Regions from separate parts of the Lysinibacillus sp. NPDC093688 genome, predicted to be linked through region 1. Evidence: riboswitches for the same ligand, from Rfam matches in the RefSeq annotation. Region 1 holds a riboswitch; the other holds the start of a gene.
What was found. A riboswitch is a leader RNA that binds a small molecule or an ion and turns the genes downstream of it on or off. The one in region 1 is predicted to bind lysine.
Positions count from the first base shown of each region.

Region 2: it holds a riboswitch for lysine, as region 1 does, so the genes downstream of both, ACQKN2_RS11905 (amino acid permease) here and ACQKN2_RS07720 (aspartate kinase) in region 1, are expected to answer to the same signal.

Region 1 is NZ_JBNNUX010000006.1:152,797-166,010, forward strand. It holds gene ACQKN2_RS07660 (XTP/dITP diphosphatase) at 1-584, opposite strand, end outside; gene rph (ribonuclease PH) at 586-1,335, opposite strand; gene racE (glutamate racemase) at 1,467-2,264, opposite strand; gene ACQKN2_RS07675 (MarR family winged helix-turn-helix transcriptional regulator) at 2,275-2,727, opposite strand; gene ACQKN2_RS07680 (helix-turn-helix domain-containing protein) at 2,803-3,024, opposite strand; gene ACQKN2_RS07685 (hypothetical protein) at 3,429-3,743, shown strand; gene ACQKN2_RS07690 (acyl-CoA thioesterase) at 3,720-4,178, opposite strand; gene sdhB (succinate dehydrogenase iron-sulfur subunit) at 4,753-5,532, opposite strand; gene sdhA (succinate dehydrogenase flavoprotein subunit) at 5,538-7,292, opposite strand; gene ACQKN2_RS07705 (succinate dehydrogenase cytochrome b558 subunit) at 7,359-7,967, opposite strand; gene ACQKN2_RS07710 (YslB family protein) at 8,240-8,674, shown strand; gene ACQKN2_RS07715 (methyl-accepting chemotaxis protein) at 8,725-9,984, opposite strand; gene ACQKN2_RS07720 (aspartate kinase) at 10,111-11,337, opposite strand; lysine riboswitch at 11,573-11,751, opposite strand; gene uvrC (excinuclease ABC subunit UvrC) at 11,892-13,214, opposite strand, start outside.
Region 2 is NZ_JBNNUX010000012.1:107,446-117,868, forward strand. It holds gene ACQKN2_RS11875 (Nramp family divalent metal transporter) at 568-1,833, shown strand; gene ACQKN2_RS11880 (DUF5391 family protein) at 1,999-2,370, opposite strand; gene ACQKN2_RS11885 (ABC transporter permease) at 2,519-3,208, opposite strand; gene ACQKN2_RS11890 (ABC transporter ATP-binding protein) at 3,201-4,124, opposite strand; gene ACQKN2_RS11895 (sensor histidine kinase) at 4,262-5,197, opposite strand; gene ACQKN2_RS11900 (response regulator transcription factor) at 5,203-5,895, opposite strand; gene ACQKN2_RS11905 (amino acid permease) at 6,817-8,283, opposite strand; lysine riboswitch at 8,365-8,541, opposite strand; gene ACQKN2_RS11910 (CynX/NimT family MFS transporter) at 8,714-9,922, shown strand; gene ACQKN2_RS11915 (nitric oxide synthase oxygenase) at 10,000-10,423, opposite strand, start outside.

The sequences.
Region 1 (13,214 bases):
AGATTAGGTAATTGTTCCTTTAACTTACGAATCGCATTCCCACGGTGGGAAATTGCTCCTTTTTCATCGGCTGTTAGCTCTGCCATCATACGGTTTAAACTTGGGACAAAGAAGACTGGATCATAACCAAATCCGTTTGTACCACGTTTTTCGTGTGCAATAACACCTTCACAAGTACCAAAAACTGTTGTCGTCTCAAAATCAGGCCCTGCAATAGCAATGCAACAGCAGAAGCGTGCTGTACGCTTTTCATCCTCGACATTTTTTAAGTTTTCTAGTAGTTTAACCATGTTGGCTTCATCATCATGATCACCAGCATATCGTGCAGAATACACACCTGGTTCACCATTTAATGCATCAACAGCTAAGCCACTATCATCAGCAATAACAATTGTACCAAGCTCTTTTGCTAATGCTTCTGCCTTTAAGATAGCATTTTCCTCAAAGGTAGTGCCTGTTTCGTCTATTTCCATCTCTGGGGCAACATCAAACATCGTTACAACTTCATAGCCAAGTGGTCCAAATAACGCTTCGAAATCTTTTGCTTTTCCTTTATTTTTTGTCGCAATTACTACTTGTTTCATGTTATTCATTTCCTCCCACTTTGTTAGCCAATTCACCTAGTGTCTCTTTTTGAAGTGCAATCAATTGTTGAATGCCCTGTTCACCTAACGCCAGTAGTTCATTTAACTCTTCACGAGAAAAGGTTGCTTCTTCACCTGTCCCTTGTAGCTCAACAAATCGTCCTGCTCCCGTCATGACGATATTCATATCTACGGCAGCAGCGACATCTTCAACGTAGTTTAAGTCTAAAATGGCCCCGTGATCCTCTACAACACCAACACTTGTTGCAGCTAAATAGTCTGTCACCGGGAATTTTTTGAATTGTTTTTCTTCAGCAAACTTAGCAATTGCCTGGGTCATCGCTACAAATGCTCCTGTTATTGAAGCTGTACGTGTCCCTCCGTCTGCTTGAATCACATCACAGTCAATCCATACAGTACGTTCACCAAGTGCTTCTAAGTCCACGACTGCACGTAATGCACGACCGATTAATCGTTGGATTTCCATTGTACGGCCATTGACTTTGCCACGAGATGATTCGCGTGCTGTACGCTGTGCTGTTGCACGAGGTAACATCGAGTATTCTGCAGTGATCCACCCTTTGCCTTGTCCACGTAAAAAACCAGGAACCTTATCCTCAATCGTTGCTGTACAAATCACTTTCGTATTACCTACTTGAATTAATACTGAGCCTTCTGGGTGCAATAAATAATCACTATCTATTTTCACCGGACGCAGTGCATCTACATTTCTTCCATCAAATCTTGTCATATTTTTCGTTCCTCCTAAAAACTTTCGCGCACTCATCTTAACATAATTTTGACCTTCAAAAAAGTGCTCAGTCCCTTTATACAATGCTAAAAACGTCAAAAATCAGCCTAGCCCATAGCTAAGCTGATTTTTTATTTTAATGTCATACGTTTTATATGAAGAGTACCTTGCTCAAGCCAACTTTCAGCAATCGAACGGAAAATTGGAACCGAACCAGTTGCATAAAATTTATGAGCAGGCACAGCGTCTGGGTCAGCCAAAGTGCCATTATAAGCAAGCATTTCTTGAACATCCTTTGCTGTTTCCTCTGCGGAAGATAGCACAAAAACTTCTTCTCCTACAACACCTTCAATTTGTTTTTGCAAAATTGGATAATGCGTACATCCTAGTATGACCGTATCAAATTGTTCATTTTTCAGCGGCTTTAAGCCTTCCGCAATTAATTTATTTGCAAATTCACCTTTATATTCGCCACTTTCTACAAGTGGTACGAATGTTGGACAAGCAAGTGGAATAATATGAGTTGACGTATTCAGTGAAAATAAGGCTTCCTCATACGCCCCACTTTTAATTGTTCCTTCAGTTGCAAGCACAACGACTTCATGTCGCTTCGTTTTCTTTACAGCTGCACGTGCGCCAGCATTAATAACGCCTAGTACCGGAAAAGGCATATTTCTTTGTAAACTTTCGAGTGCTACTGCAGTCGCTGTATTACAAGCAATGACGAGCATTTTGATATTCATTTTCTCTAGTGCTTTTGCCATTTGCCAAGTAAAATTCCGCACTTCCTGTCGAGTTCTTGGACCATACGGACATCTTGCTGTATCACCAATATAATAGATTGTTTCGTTTGGTAATAGCTTCATTATTTCTTTTGCTACGGTTAAACCGCCTACTCCTGAGTCAATAACGCCTATCGGGGCATTCATACTTTCCGCCTCAATCCTGTTTCATGTGTACATGTAGTTTTTCTAAATAGCTTGATAATTGCGCGACTTCTTGTTCGTTAAAACCAACAAGTTTTTCTTGCAAATATTGCTGTCTTTTTTCAATAACCTCTTGAATAATACGTTCGCCCTTTTCGAGAAGATGAACAACAACGACACGACGATCATTTTCGTCACGCACTCGCTTAACTAATTCATTTTTCTCCATTCGGTCCACTAAATCTGTTGTTGTACTAAAAGCTAAGTATAATCGATTTGACAGGTCGCCAATTGTAATATCTCCAAGCTCTTCTAACCACTGTAATGCAACAAATTGTGGCGGCGTAATCGCATATTGTGAAACAATCTCTCTTCCTTTTTGCTTCACAATCGCCGCTATATAGCGTAATTCCTTTTCAACCGTTGCAACGGTTTCAGGTGAGTGTTTGGTTACTTCATCCGACATATAACTATTTCACTCCTAAAAATACGTTGAATAGTTCTATTTTGTCGTTTTTTTTCTGAAATAGCAAGTGTCCATTTAGTCTAATTTAAATTCTTCTAAGCGTAACAGCTCAATTAACGCCTGAGATCGATTCGTTACACCTAACTTTTGAATTGTATTGGAAATGTGATTTCGCACTGTTTTTTCACTAATACCAAGTTGCTCTGCAATATCCCTCGTTGTTTTTTCAGCTAATAAAAGCGCAAATATTTCACGTTCTCGGTTAGTTAAAAGAGAACGATGATGAGAGCCAGTCATATTCAGTTACACCCTCCTCCCCCGCACGTATTGTAACTTATGTTAAGAAATGAGGAGCGGTGACGGCTATTTTCATGAATATCTCGTGTTTTCTAAAAAAAATCGGAAATTGCTTCCATAAATTAATGCATTTTATGTAAAAGTGGCTCATCACCATAACGCGTGGTTGATTTTCGTTTCGACTGGGTGTGTCCGATGCTGCTTGCGCCAACAAATGTTTTCTGCGCGAAAGCGTATCGACAGCAGCAGATGTTTTGTGTGCGATAGCGTATCGACAACAACAACATGAGGCGTGATTACAGGACTTGATTCGTTCCCCTATTTGCTCAATCCAGCGTCTCCGGCCAACAGATGTCTTTTGCGCGAAAGCGTAGTGCTAACGTAGCGGCAGCAGAGGGTTTTGTTTGTGCGAAAGCGCAGCGACAGCAACAGGTTTTGGACTGTGCGAAAGCGAAGCGACAGCAACAGGTTTTGGACTGTGCGAAAGCGCAGCGACAGCAACAGGTTTTGGACTGTGCGAAAGCGAAGCGGCAGCAACAGGTTTTGGACTGTGCGAAAGCGAAGCGGCAGCAACAACAGCACCGATGTTGGTCACGAAGGCGTTATCACAGGATGTGATGGTTTTAGCCCTTCGTTCCTCTATCGCTAACCCCCAAGAAGTTGCCCAGCCTCCACTTCACAATCCGTTTCCAATACTATATGAACACCAAACTTGCTAACTGAACTTTTACTTCTTCAGATAGAGGTACACTCTTCCCTGTTTGAGGGTCCATTTGCACTACCGTCCCACGACCCGTAAAGCAAACCTCTTCATGCTGATTTTTCGCTAAGTAATGAATATCCATCGATGAGTTCCCTACTGTCGCTATCTTCGTATAAATTCTTAGCACATCATCAAAGAAAACTTGCTTCACGTAATCACACTGTAAGTCAGCTACTATCGGAATCGCTTCTACATTTCCATCAATTGCTGATGGCATGAGAACACCTAAATGACGGAAATAATCAATTCGTGCCTGTTCAAAATATGTAAAGCTAACTGTATTGTTCATATGACCGTACATATCTGTTTCTGAAAAACGTACACGAACCTCAATAAAAAATGCAAAATCCTTTGTCCATTCCTGAAAATCTCCGATATAATTTGCTTTCATCTTAGCCATCCCCCTAATTTTCATCGCTTATTCCCGAAACAACAGATGGAATTAGCAAGTCACAAATGAATATATATTCATTATAAAAGAAAACAATATATTTTCACAGAAAATTCAATATTTCACTCAATTTATTTACAATTTCCCTTTTTTCATTCAGGTCAACTAATCTCATTCTAAAAAGTACGATCAGGTGTTTTGACTAACCATTTTTATCCATCATAATTTATTAAAAGGCTCTGATTTCCGCTACGGGCTACTCGCTTTCCTGCGGGCGAGCGTCGAGCCACTTCCTCCGCTACGCTTCGTGCAGGGTCTCGTCTGTCTCGCTTTCCCGCGGGAGTCAAGTAGCCCTACGCTACAATCAGTTAAAATGGGCATATATTAGCAAAATATCAGCAAAAAAATCCTTTTATCAATAAACCTATATTTCCCCAATCAACACGCCTGAAGTACCATATTACTTCTAGTTTATTAATCTTTATTAAATATGACTCTTAATTTGTTGAACTTTACATAGAAAAAAACTCCCTCACACATTAAGTGTAAGGGAGTTTGGGTAAAGCTTGTACTATTAGTCAACGTAGTGGTCAGAACCGAAGAAGTTACGGAACATTTGCACTGTAGTTGCACGGTTTAATGATGCGATAGATGTTGTTAAAGGAATACCTTTTGGACAAGCAGCTACACAGTTTTGTGAGTTACCGCAGTTTGCAAGGCCTCCATCACCCATGATCGCATTTAAACGTTCGTCTTTAATCATTGCACCAGTTGGGTGAGTGTTGAATAGACGTACTTGTGATAATGGTGCTGGTCCGATGAATGAAGCTTTTTCAGACACGTTTGGACATGCTTCCATACATACACCACAAGTCATACATTTAGATAATTCATAAGCCCATTGACGTTTACCTTCTGGCATACGTGGACCTTCACCTAAATCATAAGTACCATCGATTGGAACCCATGCTTTAACTTTTTTAAGTGCGTTGAACATACGTTCACGGTCAACTTGTAAGTCACGAATAACTGGGAAAGTTTTCATAGGCTCAAGTTTAATTGGCTCAGTCAATTGGTCAACAAGTGTTGAACAAGATTGACGTGGGCGGCCATTGATAACCATTGAACATGCACCACAAACTTCTTCAAGACAGTTCATATCCCATGCAACTGGTGTTGTTTTTTCACCATTTGACAAAACTGGATTCTTTTGAATTTCCATTAATACAGAAATGACGTTCATACCATGGCGGTAAGGAATATCGAATTTCTGCCAGTAGCCATTGCCACCTTGTGTATCTTGACGTAAAATTTCAACTTTGACCATTCTTCCAGTATTAGCTGCGATATTCATAATTCTTAGTCTCCTTTCGCAGAGTAATCACGTTTACGTGGTGGAATTAATGAAACGTCGACTTCTTGGTACGTGATGATTGGATCACCAGTAGTTGGGTCAAATTTCGCCATTGTAGTTTTTAAGAACTGCTCATCATCACGGTTCGGGAAATCTGGTTTATAGTGTGCACCACGAGATTCGTTACGTAATAATGCACCTTTTGTCATTACTTTCGCTAGGTAAATCATATTTTTCAACTGACGCGTAAAGTGAGCACCTTGGTTACTCCATTTTTGTGTATCGTTGATGTTAATGTTTTCCCAACGTTTTTGGAATTCATCAAGTTTGTTCAATGTATCTTCAAGTTGGTCGTTGTAACGTACTACTGTCATAGTAGCTGTCATCATTTCACCAAGCTCTTTATGAAGCAAGTAAGCGTTTTCTGTGCCATCCATTTTCATGACAGCATCCCACTTAGCTTGTTCTTCTTTAACGCGAGCATCGAAAATCTCTTGTGGAAGATCTTCAGCATGCTTTTTAAGATGTTTAACGTAATCTACTGCGTTTGGTCCAGCAACCATACCGCCATAGATAGCAGATAATAATGAGTTCGCACCAAGACGGTTTGCACCATGTTGAGAATAATCACATTCACCTGCTGCAAATAGACCAGCAATTTCAGTCATTTGGTTGTAGTCAACCCATAATCCACCCATTGAGTAGTGAACTGCTGGGAAGATTTTCATTGGTAATTTACGTGGGTCATCCCCTACGAATTTTTCGTAGATCTCGATGATACCACCTAGTTTAACGTCTAATTCATGTGGATCTTTATGAGAAAGATCTAGGTATACCATGTTTTCGCCGTTGATACCAAGTTTTTGGTTTACACAAACGTCGAAAATTTCACGTGTTGCAATATCACGCGGTACTAAGTTACCATATGCAGGATATTTTTCTTCTAGGAAGTACCAAGGTTTACCGTCTTTATAAGTCCAAATACGGCCACCTTCACCACGAGCTGATTCTGACATTAGACGGTTTTTGTCATCTCCAGGAATCGCTGTTGGGTGAATTTGGATGAACTCACCATTCGCGTATGAGGCACCTTGTTGGTAAACGATAGAAGCAGCAGAACCTGTATTAATTACAGAGTTTGTTGTTTTACCGAAGATAATACCAGGGCCACCAGTCGCCATAATAACAGCGTCTGCACGGAATGATTTGATTTCTTCTGTACGCATATCTTGCGCTACGATACCACGACAAACGCCGTCAGGATCGACTACTGCACCAAGGAATTCCCAGTGCTCATATTTGTTCACTAAACCAGCTACTTCGTGAGAGCGAACTTGCTCGTCTAGTGCGTATAGTAATTGCTGACCAGTTGTTGCACCAGAGAAGGCTGTACGGTGCATTAAAGTACCACCGAAACGACGGAAGTCAAGAAGACCTTCTGGTGTACGGTTGAACATTACACCCATACGGTCCATTAAGTGAATAATACCAGGGGCTGCATCACACATACCCTTAACAGGTGGTTGGTTCGCTAAGAAGTCCCCACCATAAACTGTATCATCAAAGTGGATCCAAGGAGAATCCCCTTCACCTTTTGTATTTACCGCACCATTAATTCCGCCCTGCGCACATACAGAGTGTGAGCGTTTTACAGGAACTAATGAGAATAAATCAACTTCAGTACCAACTTCAGCTGCTTTAATCGTTGCCATCAGACCAGCTAGACCGCCGCCGACAACAATTATTTTGCTTTTCGCCATGATTATTTCTCACTCCTCTTAAAAAATTGCAATGATTGCATGTACTCTATAGTAGCTTCTATTAAATTAAACGAAAGCTAAAATAGCAGCCACACCAACTACACTTAGAATTACGAAAATAATGTTTGTTACATAAGTAGCAATCTTTTGAGACTGAGGAGATTGTACAATACCCCAGCTTACTAGGAATGCCCATAAACCGTTAGATAAGTGGAAAGTCGCTGATATAATACCAACAATGTAGAATCCAAGCATAAATGGATTAGAAACGATATCTGCCATCATGTCGTAATCAACTTCTGTACCAAGCGCTTTTTGAATACGAGTTTGGAAAATATGCCATGCAATGAAAATCACTAAGAATACACCAGTGAAACGTTGTAATGAGTACATCCAGTTACGGTATGTGCTGAAACGTCCTGTATTTGGTGTAGCAGTGAATGCAATGAAGACACCATAGAATGCGTGGAACATTAATGGAATATAGATGACAATCCATTCAACTAGGATAAGGAATGGAATCTTTTCCATATTTGCGGTAGCTGCGTTGTAACTTTCTGCTCCGCCTGTTGCTGTAAAGTTAATTAACAGGTGCATCGTTAAAAACAAACCTACTGGAATGATCCCAAGTAGAGAATGTAAGCGACGCCATAAAAACTCTCGATCTTTCGACAAGACTGTTACCCCCCTTAGTACTTAAAATATCACAACAAAAGAAGTCATCATTTTGTAACTGATACTTCATTGACTGTGTATTTCATCATGGTACAATATTATGACATGTTTATTGTACTCTCAAGAGCTACGAGCGTCAAGGCAACTAAGAGTTTTTCACTTTCCTTATTAAAGTAAGAATCTAGTACATGATGCATCGTTTTTTCTCGAAAAATCTGCCTTTACTTTATCAGTGTCAAATTATAAGAAAATTCTAAGAAAGAAGGATTTTAATGTTAAACACTTCATCTCCTACAATCTCAGCATTTGGCTATGAGATAATTCGCGATTATATTTTATCTTCTATTCTCGGTAAACATGAAGGAGATGTACTTTACTGGGCAGGAAAAGATCTAGCTCGGAAGTTCCCATGTAAAAGTCAAGATGAACTTATCGCATTTTTCGCAGATGCCTGTTGGGGTAATTTAGAGCTTGTCAAAGAATCGAAGGATGGACGGACATTCCAGTTGACAAATGATCCAGATCTATTACAAATCGGTCTTCGTAGCTTTAGACTTGAAGCAGGATTTATAGCTGAACAAATCCAGCAAGCAAAAGGTTATTTAACAGAATGCTATGATGAAAAACGCGAAAAGCAACAGAACGTTACATTTACAGTAAAGTGGGACGTCAAGGAACGAATCATGAACACCGTTCCTTCAGAATAAAACGAAAAGGATTGTCATTCCAAATTTACGGATGACAATCCTTTTTCTATTTATAGTTGGGCATGTCTTTCTTTTAACAGTACATCTATTAACGAAATAAACGCTTCTAAAATATTAAGTGAGTATTGTATCATTTCCTCTAAGTTTTTGATTGACAGTTCATTCACTAATTTTTGTGCGGCCGTATGTACTAATTTATGGGGTTGTTCTATATGACGATATTCTGGTAAATTCCGATATTCCTCGAAATGGCAATAATACCATTCCCCAAACTTACATTGATGATGCGTTTTTATAGTTTCTTTATGGCCAGCCTTTTGAATTGCATTTCGTAAAAAGCTAGCATGATCCATTAACCTTGCTGCCAATTGGCTAACTACCGTTTGCTCTTGGGGTTTACGGATTGTAGGTGCAATAGCTTTTAACATTTCAGATACTTGATTTTGTATTATATCCGAGAAGTCACTAGTATGTGATAATTCCGTCGTTGTTTCCGCTAAACGACCTACAGCTATTACATTTTCTTCTGATGCGGCTGTTATTTGATGAATTCCATGTGCTGCTTCTTCAATATTTTTACTTGTTACAGTCAAATTAGCAATATTGTTCTTCATGATACTTAAAAAGTCAGTTAAATAATGTTCGACTTGTTTGATATTTGTGATTGTATTATGTAATTTCTTATCAATGACTGATCGAATCTTCGTCATTTCTTGCAATGAACCTTTCGAGCTGTTGGCTAGCTTCCCTACCTCCATCGCGACAACATTAAATCCTTTGCCATGCTCACCAGCACGTGCGGCTTCAATAGAGGCATTTAAGGAGAGTAGTTGTGTTTGATCAGCAATCCCGGTTACACTTTTACCGATATCATCCATTTTAGTCATTTCATTATACAGCTGCTCTGTTGAATGAGCTCCTTTAGATAACAACTCCTGAACCATTTCACCTTTTGTAATGGACGATTCCATTTCCTCTACAAGGAGTAATGAATGCTGTTTGATTTCTTGAATGTTTGCATTAACATTTTGCTCAACCGCAAGCATCTCTTCAGTATTTAACGACATTTCTTCACTCATGGCTGAAAGATCCCCTACACCCGTTGAAACATGTTGAACCTTTAAAGCCGTTTGAAAATTAATTAACTCCATATGCGCTAGTACAAAGTCCAAAATCGCATTTTTCACATCAATGCTTTCCTGCTCAAGTTCCAATTCCAGAATGCGCTTTTTTAATATTTGTATTTCTAAATCGTTGTTTCTCTCAACGCCTTCATCCACTGGCTTTTGAAACAAACCAAACAATACCATTTAACCCCCACCTTCCACTTGGTAAAACATGTCACATTTTATTATATAACAATAGAATTGGATAAAAAGTAATAAATTACTGTAAACAAAAAAGATGTGCCTTTTACGGACACATCCTCTTCAATATTATATGTAAAGCGCTTGTTCTAAATTAAATTCGTCATGTAATGCATTCGCTGCACGAATCATTTCGTCCTGAGGCACAACGACAGACACTTTTATTTCAGAAGTACTTACCATTTTCACGGGGATACCTTCTCGACGTAGACGATCAAACATACGGGCAGCCACTCCTGGATTAGATGCCATTCCTGAGCCAATAATGGAGACTTTCGCTAAACCGATTTCAAAATCAGCAAAACTAAACCCTAGTGATAATTTGCTATCTTCTAGGACACGTAATGCATCGGCGAACTCCTCTTTTAAAATGGTAAATGATACAGTCGGCTTTAAGCCATCAATTATTGCTTGTACGATGATATCGACGTTTATGCGATTTTCTGCAAGTATTGCGAACATATCTGCTAACGAAGCATTAGAATAAGCATCATACCCTACCGTTAGGCGAATAACGTCTGACTCATAGGCAACACCACGTACAACTAAATTTTTCTCCATTTCAACTTCCTCCTTCAATAAAGTACCTACTGTATCTTTTTCGCTTGACCGAATGGTAACTGGGATTTGAAATTTTTTTGCTATTTCTACAGCCCGTGGGTGTAAAATTTGTGAGCCTAAGTTTGATAGTTCCAGCATTTCATCATAGGAAATTTCTTTTAGCTTTTGTGCCCCAGCAATCTGACTTGGATCAGCTGTATAGACGCCATCCACATTCGTGTAAATATCTACGCGCTCCGCCTCTAATGCTGCAGCAATTGCTATCGCCGTCGTTTCCGCCCCACCTTTACCAAGCGTCGTAATATTCCGTGAATTGTCGATACCCTGTTCCCCTGCAACGATGACGATTTTCCCCTGCATAAAATGTGCTTCTATTCTACTAGCGTCTATCTCATCAATACGTGCATTGCCATACATGGCATCGGTTTGAATACCTACCTGCCAGCCTGTTAATGACACCGCTTCATATCCTTCTTCCTGTAATGCAATCGCCACTAATGCACTTGTTAGTTGTGAGTTTGTTGACAATAGTGCGTCTAGTTCACGCTTAGACGCATTGTCTGATAGATCACGAGCCATCTTTGCTAATTCTTTAGCCATCCCCCTCATTGCCGTAGTGACAACGACAATCTCAAAACCTTTTTCCTTTTCTGCAATCACCTTTTTCGCAACATCTTGAATGTGCTCTGTTGATGTTAATGTAGCACCACCAAATTTCATCACAATTCTCGCCATCCTTATCATTCTCCTTCGTATTTAATCATTTTGCTGATTATAAAGTAGCTATACTTTTGGGCCTCATACAAAAATAACGTTGCAATTTCAAAGTGACCTTAAGTTATAGGGCTTGAACTAATACGGTTGGCATCACCTCTTACATAGTAGTAATTGCCTTGAAAGAAAGCTAAAAAGGCAGCTCTCACGTAACGTGAAAGCTGCCTATAACATGTACAATAAAAGTAACTTGCGCATGTGTGATAGCTCTCCGAAACGTATAGAATCGACAGTCTTACATCTCTTAAATGTAAAACCAGTGCAGCATCGGAAACAACGATGCTTCACTTCGGCAAGCTCCCCTTTCATACATTTTCGCCGGACTTGTTCATCCTCGAATGTATTACTCTTGAACCTTGCACCTCTATCATCACTAAATAGTGAATGTATTTAATTGAACCTTAGCGGAAAAATTTCTAGTTATGGCTCATCGCAATCAACTTATAATAAGCTAATGAACCGTATATAACATTGCTATATTGAAGAGCAATATTATATACAACCTTAGCATATGTCTAATCCTTTGACAATGTATCCTGTTGAAAATAAGTATAAATATTGCTAGCTAGACTAGCAGGCATCCCGGCTTCTTCTAACGCCTGTACACTTGCCTCACGAATTTTTTTGACAGAGCCAAAATGCTTAAGTAATTGCTGTTTTCTCTTTGGACCAACGCCCTCTATATGATCGAGGACAGATTGTATAGCATGCTTCTCGTGCTGCTGTCGTAAGAAGGTAATAGCAAAGCGGTGTACTTCGTCCTGAATTCGTTGCAGTAAATAGAAGCCATCACTTGTGCGCTTTAATGCAATTACTTCAGGTGGATCACCAAATAGAAGCTGTGACGTATTATGCTTTTCATCTTTTGCTAATCCGGCAATTGGAATGACAAGGCCGAGCTCATCCTCTAATACTTCTCTTGCAACTTCCATTTGCCCCTTCCCGCCATCAATTAGTACTAAATCTGGTAAAGGTAGACCTTCCTTTAATACTCGTGTGTAACGACGACGGATTACTTCCTGCATTGCCCCATAATCATCGTGCTTGGCAGCAGTGCGTGTTTTGTATTTTCGATACTCCTTCTTTGTAGGTTTTCCATCGATAAATACTACCATTGCAGATACAGCATCTGTTCCATGCATATGACTATTATCAAAAGCTTCAATCCGCAAAGGCGTAGAAATACCCATAGCTTCACCGAGCGCCTCACATGCTCCTATTGTGCGTTCTTCTTGACGCTCAATAAGCTGGAATTTCGCTGCTACAGCTATTTCAGCATTTTTGATCGCTAATTCAACAAGCTCTTTTTTTTGCCCACGTTTTGGTGTTAGTACCTTAACTTCTAATAATTCCGTTAAAATATCTGCATCAATGGATTGTGGGATAAAAATCTCCTTTGGCTTAATGTGCTCTAGCTTTTCGTAAAATCGCCCAACGAACGTTAAAAATTCCTCTTCTGCCTCTTGATAAATCGGGAAAATAGAGACGTCTCGCTCAATGAGCTTACCTTGACGGACAAAGAAAACTTGCACACACATCCAGCCCTTCTCAACTGCATAGCCAAATACATCGCGGTTAGTTGTATCACTTGATACGATTTTTTGCTTTTGCATGACTGTATCGATATGTGCAATTTGATCGCGAAATTCCTTTGCACGCTCAAACTCTAAACTTTCTGCGGCCGCTAGCATTTTTACCTCTAGCTCCTTTTTGACTTCCTCAACCCCACCATTTAAAAATTTTGTCATATCCTCAATCATCTCGTTGTAAGTGACAACATCAATCTCTTTTACACAAGGAGCTAGACATTGTCCCATGTGATAATACAAACAAACCTT
Region 2 (10,423 bases), on a different contig from region 1:
AACAAACGTCACCCCAAACTTTTGATGATGAATTCTTCTTTGAAGAATAATGTTTTAATACTAGTAGAAAATATGTGAATACCCGAATTGAAAATCAATCAATTATGCCTCGGCATAATTACATCCGGAATCGGCTTACCAATACGATGTTGGTCCCAGGCGTTTTCATAGGATGTGATGTTCTTAGCCTGAGTTCCTCTATTTCAGCTGGTGTTTAGACACCTGTAGCTGTAGCTGCCGCTTCGCTTTCGCTACAAAAAACACTCGCTGAAAGAAGTTAAAAAAGCTACCTTTTAAGTATATTCCCACTTTTAAAGAAGCTAAGTACATTCACCCTTGAATCATTTTCAAATGAATCGAATATTCTGCTATGATGCTTCCATACATTGATTCACAAGCGAAATTCCTCCATTAAAGTTGATTACTATATCAAAAACATTTCGAATTCCGCAAAAAATTGAGCAAACATCTTCACATTTTTTAGTTCTAGCTATAAAATAGGAATATAACACTTTCCTATAGGAAACTTTATTTCACCCGTGATACTTTTTGAAATGAGGGAACAACATGGTTTACAAACGAATGACAAAATCGTCTGCTGAGGCGGTTTTAGATGGAGATATAACAGGCTGGCGACGCATTTTACCGTTTCTTGGTCCAGCCTTCATCGCTGCGGTTGCCTATATTGATCCAGGCAACTTCGCAACGAATATTACAGCAGGTTCACAATATGGCTATTTATTACTTTGGGTAATCGCCTTTTCCAATTTAATGGCCGTATTAATTCAATCTTTGTCTGCAAAGCTTGGCATTGCAACTGGCAAAAATTTACCCGAAGTAGCACGTGAACATTTTTCTAAAAAGACTTCTATCTTTTTATGGATTCAAGCTGAATTGGTCATTATTGCAACAGATCTTGCAGAATTTATTGGTGCGGCATTAGGGCTGTACTTGTTGTTCAATATTCCAATGCTGCCTGCAGCGCTGATAACAGCGGTCGGTTCATTTGCTATTTTAGAATTACAGCGCAGAGGCTTTAGAGCGTTTGAAGCAGGTATTTCTGGCATGGTGCTTATTGTCGTATTAGCATTTGCATTCCAAACATTTTTAGCACAACCAAATTGGGGCGAAGTAACAATGGGCATGTTTTCACCGCGCTTTGAGGGTGTAGATTCTATTTTACTTGCAACAGGTATTTTAGGGGCAACTGTCATGCCACATGCTATTTACTTGCATTCTTCATTAACCCAAAATCGTATCGTTGGCCGAAATGATGAAGAAAAGAAACGGATTTTCCGTTTTGAGTTTATTGATATCATCATCGCGATGATTATTGCTGGTGCCATCAATATGAGTATGCTTGTTATTGCTGCGGCAGTATTCCATACACAAGGCGTAGTAGTTGAAGATTTAGATATCGCTTATAACGGATTAAAAGAGGCGCTTGGTCCGATGGCGGCTGTATCCTTTGGTCTTGGCCTTCTCATTGCAGGTCTTGCTAGTTCTTCAGTTGGTACACTTGCAGGTGACGTTGTGATGCAGGGCTTTATTAGAAAGAAAATACCGCTTTATTTACGTCGAGCTATTACAATGTTACCACCTTTGGTTATCATTGCATCTGGTGTGAATGCGACTTATGCGCTTGTCCTAAGTCAGGTTATTTTATCCTTTGGTATCGCATTTGCTCTTGTACCACTTGTAATGTTTACAAGTAAGCGTGATGTCATGGGAAGCCTAGTCAATCGTCGTATTACAACTATATTAGGATGGATTGTCGTGGTCATTGTCGTTGCTTTAAATCTTTATTTATTATGGCAAACAATATTTGGTTAAAAAAAATGCCAGACACAAAACCTTTAACTTTGGTTTTGTGTCTGGCATTTAAGTTTTGGCTGTTTTCTCAAAGATTGTTGCTATAAAGAAAAGTTGGGCTATACAACAATCGCGCCCGATTGTTTAATACATTGCATCCTTATAAAACAGAACGTTATAAATCTGCTACTTTTTAAATGCAACAATATACCAAACGATATTGGCAATTAGTGACATAACGCAAAGAACGATCACATATAGAAAATCAGAAACATTATAAGTAACCGTTCCCATTACAAATGCCAGTACAATTATTGAAAGTGATATAAGTAACCCTACTCCGCAAAAAACTGCCATAACATATTTCATTCCTTTAACTCCTACCCAATACAAAATTAAAGACAGAATATAAAAGACAAGAAACATTATAATATTCAGCCACATACCTAAAGAATTGAATCCACCAGGATCCGGAAGGGGAGTTAGCGAAACTGCAATCATTATAAAACAGAAAAGTAGCCCCGAAATTATGGTCATTAAGATAACACCATTTCTCATTCTACAACCTCCATAAGAATAATTTTTGGTAAGTTCACTTTACATATAGCACCTCAACAATCTGGCCCGATTGTTGAATAACACTATTTAACCAAAACAACAAAGTTTACGAAAACAGCCTAAGTTTTAAAGCGCTATTTTCTTATCCCTAAATATCTATCTGCTCAATGTTTCGAAATGATAAGTAGGCCACGCTTATACCGATAATAGCTAAAGTGATAGGTATGAAAATAATATCATACAAGGTGAAATTACCCGAATTTGATGATACGACCGATACAATTAATATCGATGATACAATCGTTGCCGGAATGGAGTATTTTCTCATACCAAAATACAACGGTATTAATGCGATGCATGATGCTGAAATTGCATTCATAATCACAACGGGAATTCGTTGTATTATGAATGAGAGCGTTACTGTATCCGGAAGCAATTGGAAAACCTCGCTAACAGCACAAAAAATCGCTGTGACAAAAATAGTCGATAAAATAATTGCACTAAAGGTAAAAAGAAAAACAATGGCTAGCTTTGAAGCAATTAGTTTTTTTCTATTGATCGGGTACATAAATGCTACAGTGATCGTTTTATATTTAAATTCTCCGATAATAAACTTGGCGATTAACACACTAGCAAAAATAATAAATACTGCTCTTACACCTGAATCTATAAGGCCAAATGCCCTCTGATAAGTTCTAAAATCTTGATCCCCTTCTATTTTAGTGATAAATAAAAGCATAAATATAATAGCTAATATCACAAAATTTGCGAAAACAGCTCGTTTTATATATAAACCAATATGATATTTTTTCATTTCTAGCCGCATTAAATTAAGCACTAGCGACACCTCCATTGATTAGCTTCAAGAAATAATCCTCTAATGAGCTTGTTTTTTTGCTAATGCCCTCAATTTCAATATCATGCTCAATTAATGTTTTAGTTAGCACCTTTTGTGAAGCTGTCGATTCATAAATTCGAATACAATTGTCATCCATTAGTTTGAAATTAGTAATATTTAATTTACTTTCTAAAATAAAGGCAGCCTTTTTCCCATCACTAACAATCATTTCAATATGATCTGCTTGACTGCGATTGACAGCGTCCATTGATACTTCCTTAATTAACCTTCCACCCTTAATAACTCCGACTGTATCTGCCAATTGTTCAATTTCACCCAAAATGTGGCTAGAGATTATAATTGTAATTCCATACTCTTTACAAAGCATCTTGAATAGCTCTCGTAGTTCTTTAATGCCAACCGGATCTAAACCATTAATAGGTTCGTCTAAAATAAGTAATTCCGGCTTCGTAATAATTGCACGTGCAATACCCAATCGTTGTTTCATCCCAAGAGAAAAGTCTTTAACACGCTTATTCTCCGTATTTGTTAGTTTTACTAAATCTAGAACATGCGTAATCTCTTTCTTGTCATAATAGCCCATATATTCGCAATGTAATTCTAAAGTTTCCAGTGCTGTTAAATCTTCATAAAAAATCGGATATTCAATAATTGTCCCCATCCTTTTCAGCACTTCGTATGAGCGATCATTTAATTTCTCACCAAAGATTTCAATATCTCCACTCGTTGGCTTCGTAAGGTTTGTTAGCATTTTCATGACTGTCGTTTTACCGGCACCATTAGGACCTAAAAAACCGTAGATCTCTCCTTTTTTCACATGCATAGTAACAGCAGAAACGACTTCTTTCCCCTCATATACTTTCGTAAGCTGATTTGTTTTCACAATATATGTCATGTAGATCTCTCCCTTAAATTTAGCTATCCTTATTATAAAAAATGAAACTCTCTAATTTATTACTTGATTCTTACAAATTTCTTAAGTGCATAAGAAAAGCTTGTAAAGCCATTCAAATGCTCTACAAGCATGACTGCTCAGTATGTCATTCGTTTTAAAGAAACTGTAAAAATAGTCTTCTCATATTGGATACTGGAAAGTTGGATGGAGCCCTCCATTAATTCTACAAGACGCTTTGTAATCGTTAAGCCAAGACCACTACCTTGGAAGGATTTATTTCTAGAATCCTCAAGCGTATACATTCTTTCAAAAACATTATCAATATGATATTCGTCAATCCCTTTACCACGATCCCATACATCGATAAAAATATTAGCATCATCATTTCTTACTGTAAGCCCAATGATGTTTCCTGCCGCCCCATAGGCAATTGCATTTGACAATAAATTATTCAGAACCCTATCTAACGCTTCTTCATTGCCGAGTGCATACATGGACATCTCTGGTATTGCTATATCAATCTCTAATCCCATCGACGTGATCATATCGTAAAATGATAAAATGTTTTTCCGGCAAATTTCACTTACATTAATTTTCGTCATTGGATAATCTGTATCTCCAGCTTCCAATTTTGCCAGATCAAAAAATGTATGGATTATTTTTAATACTTCCAATGTTTTCGAATGAACGCCAGTGAGTAACCGTTGCCGCTCCTCGTCACTAAGTGATTGTTTAAGCTGCAGCATTTCCGTATAACCTAGCACAACCGTTAAAGGTGTTTTAAGATCATGTGAAATATTGGCCAACATCTTTTTCATGGAGCCTTCCATTTTCCGATGTGTTGCTTGCACTTTTTGATTGTGGTCTAACAATGCATTCATCGCGATTAGTAACTGCTGTAATTCTTGATTAGCTGTCGATACTAAAATCTTTTCGCTCGATTGTTCATCAATGATTGCTTGCAGTTTTTGATGCATGTATTGAATAGTAGTGTCTTGTTGTTTTTTTGCTCTCACCTGAAAAATAATAATTCCTACGAGTAATACAATAATCAGTAATAGAAATATAATCATGGAGTTTACCCTTCAAATTTATAGCCAATTCCCCAAAGTGTTTTAATATACTTAGGATTGGACGGATCGTCTTCAATTTTTTCACGTAATCTTCTTATATGTACATTAATAATATTTTCATCCCCATAGTAAGCATCATTCCAAATCAATTGATAAATTTGCTGCTTTGTAAAAACGCGATTACGATTTGTCACGAATAACGTTAAAATGGCAAATTCCTTTGACGTGAGCTTTACATTTTGTCCATTCTTATCAACTGAAAAATTAACAAGGTCTATCGATAAGTTGTCTATCTCTACTAGATCTTTCTTATCCTCTACTTGACTGGAGTATTTTGTAGCTCTTCTAATCGCGGCTTTAACACGTGCCGAAAATTCCAGCATCGAAAACGGCTTGGCAATATAATCATCTGCCCCTAATCCTAAACCTAACGCTTTATCAACATCACTATCCTTGGCTGACATAATGATAATTGGAAGCGATACTTGCTCTCGTATAATCTTTAAAACTTCTAATCCATTCAGCTTCGGTATCATAATATCCAAGATCACTAAATCAAAAGGATTGTTTAAACAATAGTGTAAGGCTTCTTCTCCATTTACTGCAGTGGTGACAAGGAACCCCTCCATTGTTAAATAGCTTTCCACCATTTCACGAATGGCTTCGTCATCTTCTACTAGTAAAATATGCTTTTGCATGTTCATGCACCTCTTTCCAACATAAAGTGTCTATATATGACTTTCCATTTATATGGATCATTACCACAACGAGGGTTGATTTCCGTTCCGGCTGGGCGCTTTCCTGGGGGCGTCGGGGCAACAGGATGTTGGTCACGAAGGCTTTATCACAGGACGTGATGCTTTTAGCCTTCGTTCCCCTCCCGCTTCACTCGCTGGGCTCGCTCCAGGGTCTCGGGCCAACAGATGTTTTCTGCGCGAAAGCGTAGTGCAAACGTAGCGGCAGCAGCACCGATGTTGGTCACGAAGGCGTTATCACAGGATGTGATGCTTTTAGCCTTCGTTCCTCTATTGCTGATCCCCAAGGAGTCGCCCTGCCTCCACTCCAATCAACTTATATACATGGTATACGATTCGACAAATGTCATCCCCAAAATTTGGTGATTATTCATTTCTATAACAGTTTACCATATTAAGATTGTGCACCAAAAGTGAGGATCGATTTGCAAAAACTAAGTCCCTTTTTTTCCAGTAGTCTTATCTGAAGACCCAAAAAACCAAATTTGTAACATTAAGGGATGGACTGATATATTCTTCTTAATAACTTAAAATTAATTTAGAAAGAACCGTGAAAATGGCATTTTCAGGATTTACTTTTATTCGGGTGCTCTACTCTGGATAGTGAGTATTTATTTGGGGATATCCGGAATTAGATCAAAACAAGCAGGTATTACACATATTTAGGTTTGCTCATCATTTTGCTCATTCTTGTAATCTACGGATCAGTGATTGCTATTATGGGGATACGGGGTTTTGGAGCTTAAAAGATGTTCACTGGCAGTATTTTCTCTGACAAGATTGTAAGTTTGGTGTTACAAATTCATTTTTCAACTAAAAAAACTGCCCTGCAAGTCATTTTTTATGACTCACAGGACAGTTTTATTATTCATTATCGACTTTTAAATCACATTGCTCGAGTGGAAGCATCTTTGTTTTATGCTTGATTTTATAGCCAAGCCATAACAGCAAGAACAGTGGAATACCGATATACGAGACAAGGACTCCGTACCAATCTACTGTATCCCCCGTAAAGGCATTGTAGTTTTGTCCAATAACAACAATCATACAAACCGTAAAGGCAAATAGCGGGCCGAATGGGAATAGCCTTGCTCTATACGGCAACAATTTCGGATCTAAGCCCTGTACCTCGAACGCTCGACGGAAACGGTAATGGCTAAATGCAATTCCTAGCCAGGCAATAAAGCCAGACATCCCAGAGGCATTTAGAAGCCACATGTAGACCACACCATCACCAAAGAATGAAGCTAAAAATGCTAGGGAGCCTACAGCTAAAGTCGCCATTAATGCGTAAATCGGAATACCTCGACGGCTTAGTTTAGCGAAAAATTTCGGTGCATGTCCATCTATCGCTAATTGCCAAAGCATACGAGAAGATGCGTACAGCCCTGAATTCCCCGCTGACAGCATTGCCGTTAGAATGATAGCATTCATCAATGATGCAGCAAAGGCAATTCCTAAACGGTCGAACACCAGTGTAAATGGTGAAACAGCGATATCTTCAGATAGCAAACGTGCGTCTGTAAATGGAATCAGCAGCCCAATTGCACCAATCGCTAAAATATAGAATAAAAGAATTCGCCAGAAAACAGACTTAACAGCTTTCGGAATATTTTTACCAGGATCATCTGTTTCACCTGCTGTTATTCCAAGTAGCTCTGTCCCTTGGAACGAGAATCCCGCAGCTAAGAAAATACCAAATGTAGCAAGGAATCCACCATGGAATGGTCCATCACTGATAAAGAAATTCGTAAAGCCTACCGGAGCGTTTCCTCCTAAAATACCAAAAATCATTAAGAAACTGATGATAATAAAAATGATTACAGTTACAACCTTTATCATGGCAAACCAATATTCACTTTCACCATAGCTTTTTACCGATAATAGATTGAACGATAAAACGACAGCAATAAATAAAACAGTCCAAAGTGCTGATGAGCTATCTGGGAACCAATATTTCATAATTAATGATACAGCAGAAATTTCTGCCGCAATTGTAATTGCCCAGTTGTACCAATAGTTCCAACCAAGTGCAAAGCCTAGAGCTGGATCCACAAATTTTGTAGCATACGTACTAAACGAACCCGATGATGGCATATAGGCTGCCATTTCGCCTAAGCTCGTCATTAAAAAATACACCATGATACCGATTAATGCATAAGCAAGAAGTGCACCACCAGGGCCTGCTTGTGCAATGGCACCACCACTAGCTAAAAACAATCCTGTACCGATTGTACCGCCTAATGAAATCATTGTAATATGACGGCTTTTTAATTCTTTTTTCAGCTTTGGCGCTTTATGGCCAAGCTGATTGACTTTTATCTCACTCACAATATAGCATCCTTCCTTTAAGAGGCAAAAAAATGCCATCACATGAACGGCAGTGATGGCTAAATAAATCCTCTGTTCTTTCAAAATGATAGCTCAACACGTTGTTCAAACGTGACAGTTCTGTTCCTTTCGGAGACAGCCCCAGCATGAGGTTTTCAAGTCCCCTCACACTTCGGCAGTATTTCCTTTCAACTAATATCTCAAATGCTTGTCATTTCCATTAGCATACTCTTAAATACCGCGACCTCTACCTCAATATAAACATGAGGCATATTATTAAATTTATGATGTGTTTTATTTTAACATACGACCTATGACATTTCAATAACTCAAGAAATATTCTATATTTTGTGAATTTTCCACTATTTTTATTATTGTGATAAAGTGGTATAGTGGTTCAATCATAATTGTTCTAACAGGGGGGATTTATTTGACTACTCATGAACATACCGATACTTATCCTAGCAGGAAAATTAACTGGAAAGGTACAACCTTATTACTAGTTATCGGCGTAATTTGTATTGCCTCGACATTACGGATGCCGCTAACAGTTGTTGGACCTATTATTTCCTTTATCCGTGAAGACCTCGGCATATCCTATGTACTAGCAGGCTTTCTAACAACAATCCCATTGCTAGCATTTGCAATCATCTCACCTTTCGCACCAATTGTCGCACGTAAATTCGGGCTAGAATTAACATTATTTTTATCAACTATTCTTTTAGGGCTAGGGATTGTACTACGCTCCCTCGGCACAACTAGTTTGCTCGTATTTGGTACTGCACTAATTGGTATAGCCATTTCATTCGGTAACGTACTTATTCCAGGATTACTTAAATTGAAGTTTCCCTATCACGTAGGTTTACTTATGGCCTTTTTCACAATGTCGATGAATTTGACAGCTGGTCTCGGTGCTGGCATTAGCTATCCTGTTGCTCATTCATCAATTGGCTGGCAAGGTGCACTGGCAGTCGCTCTTGTTCTTGTGGCGTTAACCATTTTAATTTGGATTCCACAGTTGAAATTTAATAAGCCTGAGCCTAATGTTAGAACTACGAAAGAACGTACACCTTTATGGAAATCACCTGTTACTTGGGCAGTAGCGGGAGCTATGGGATTTCAGTCATTATTATTCTATACAACCGCGGCTTGGATTCCAGAAATATATATAGCACAAGGATTAGCTGCAGATCGTGCAGGATGGATGTTTTCCATCATGCAATTTTCACAAGTCCCAATGGCTTTAGCTGTGCCTATTATCGCTAGTAAAATGACATCTCAACGACCTCTCGTATTAATGTTTACGGCATTTTACTTAATTGGCTTTATCGGACTAGTAATGGAATGGACAAGCCTCGCTATACTGTGGATGGTGCTACTAGGCTTAGCCGGTGGAGCCTCATTCTCATTAGCGATGATGTTCTTTACATTACGTACCCGTACCGCTTTTGAGGCAGCTGATTTATCAGGGTTTGCACAATCACTAGGCTATTTATTAGCCGCAATTGGTCCAATCTTATTTGGTTATTTACATGATTTATTCGGTGATTGGAGTACCACTGGTTGGTTATTTGTTGTCGTAGTATTGATACTCTTCTTATGTTCATTTAGGGCTTCTAAAAACGAATATGTGAATTAAAAAGGCAGCTCATAATCTTATTTCAGCGAGTGTTTGGACACCCGCTAAAATAAGTTAAAATGAGCTGCCTTTCTCTATTAGTAGAATGGTTTCTGATAAAAATAGTTCGGTGTATTGTAAACATTAACATAAGGCTTATGGTAAATATGAGTTGTAGCTGGTGAAAGCGGTGGAATCAACCATGTCCAATTGCCTGTGACCTCACGATTTGCTGCTGCTTCTGTTTCCTCAAACAATTTAAATTGCTGTGCAGCTGTATGATGATCTACAATGCTCACACCATCTTCTTTAAAGGAATGTAGAACGGCCATATTCAGCTCAACTAATGCTCGATCACGCCATAGAGAAGCCTGTTTGCTTGTATCAAGGTTGAAAATTTCTGCTATAGCGGGCAGCATATTATAACGCTCATGATCTGCTAAATTACGTGCCCCGATTTCTGTACCCATATACCAACCATTGAATGGAGCTGCCTCAAAGTCGATGCCTGCCAGTTGGAAG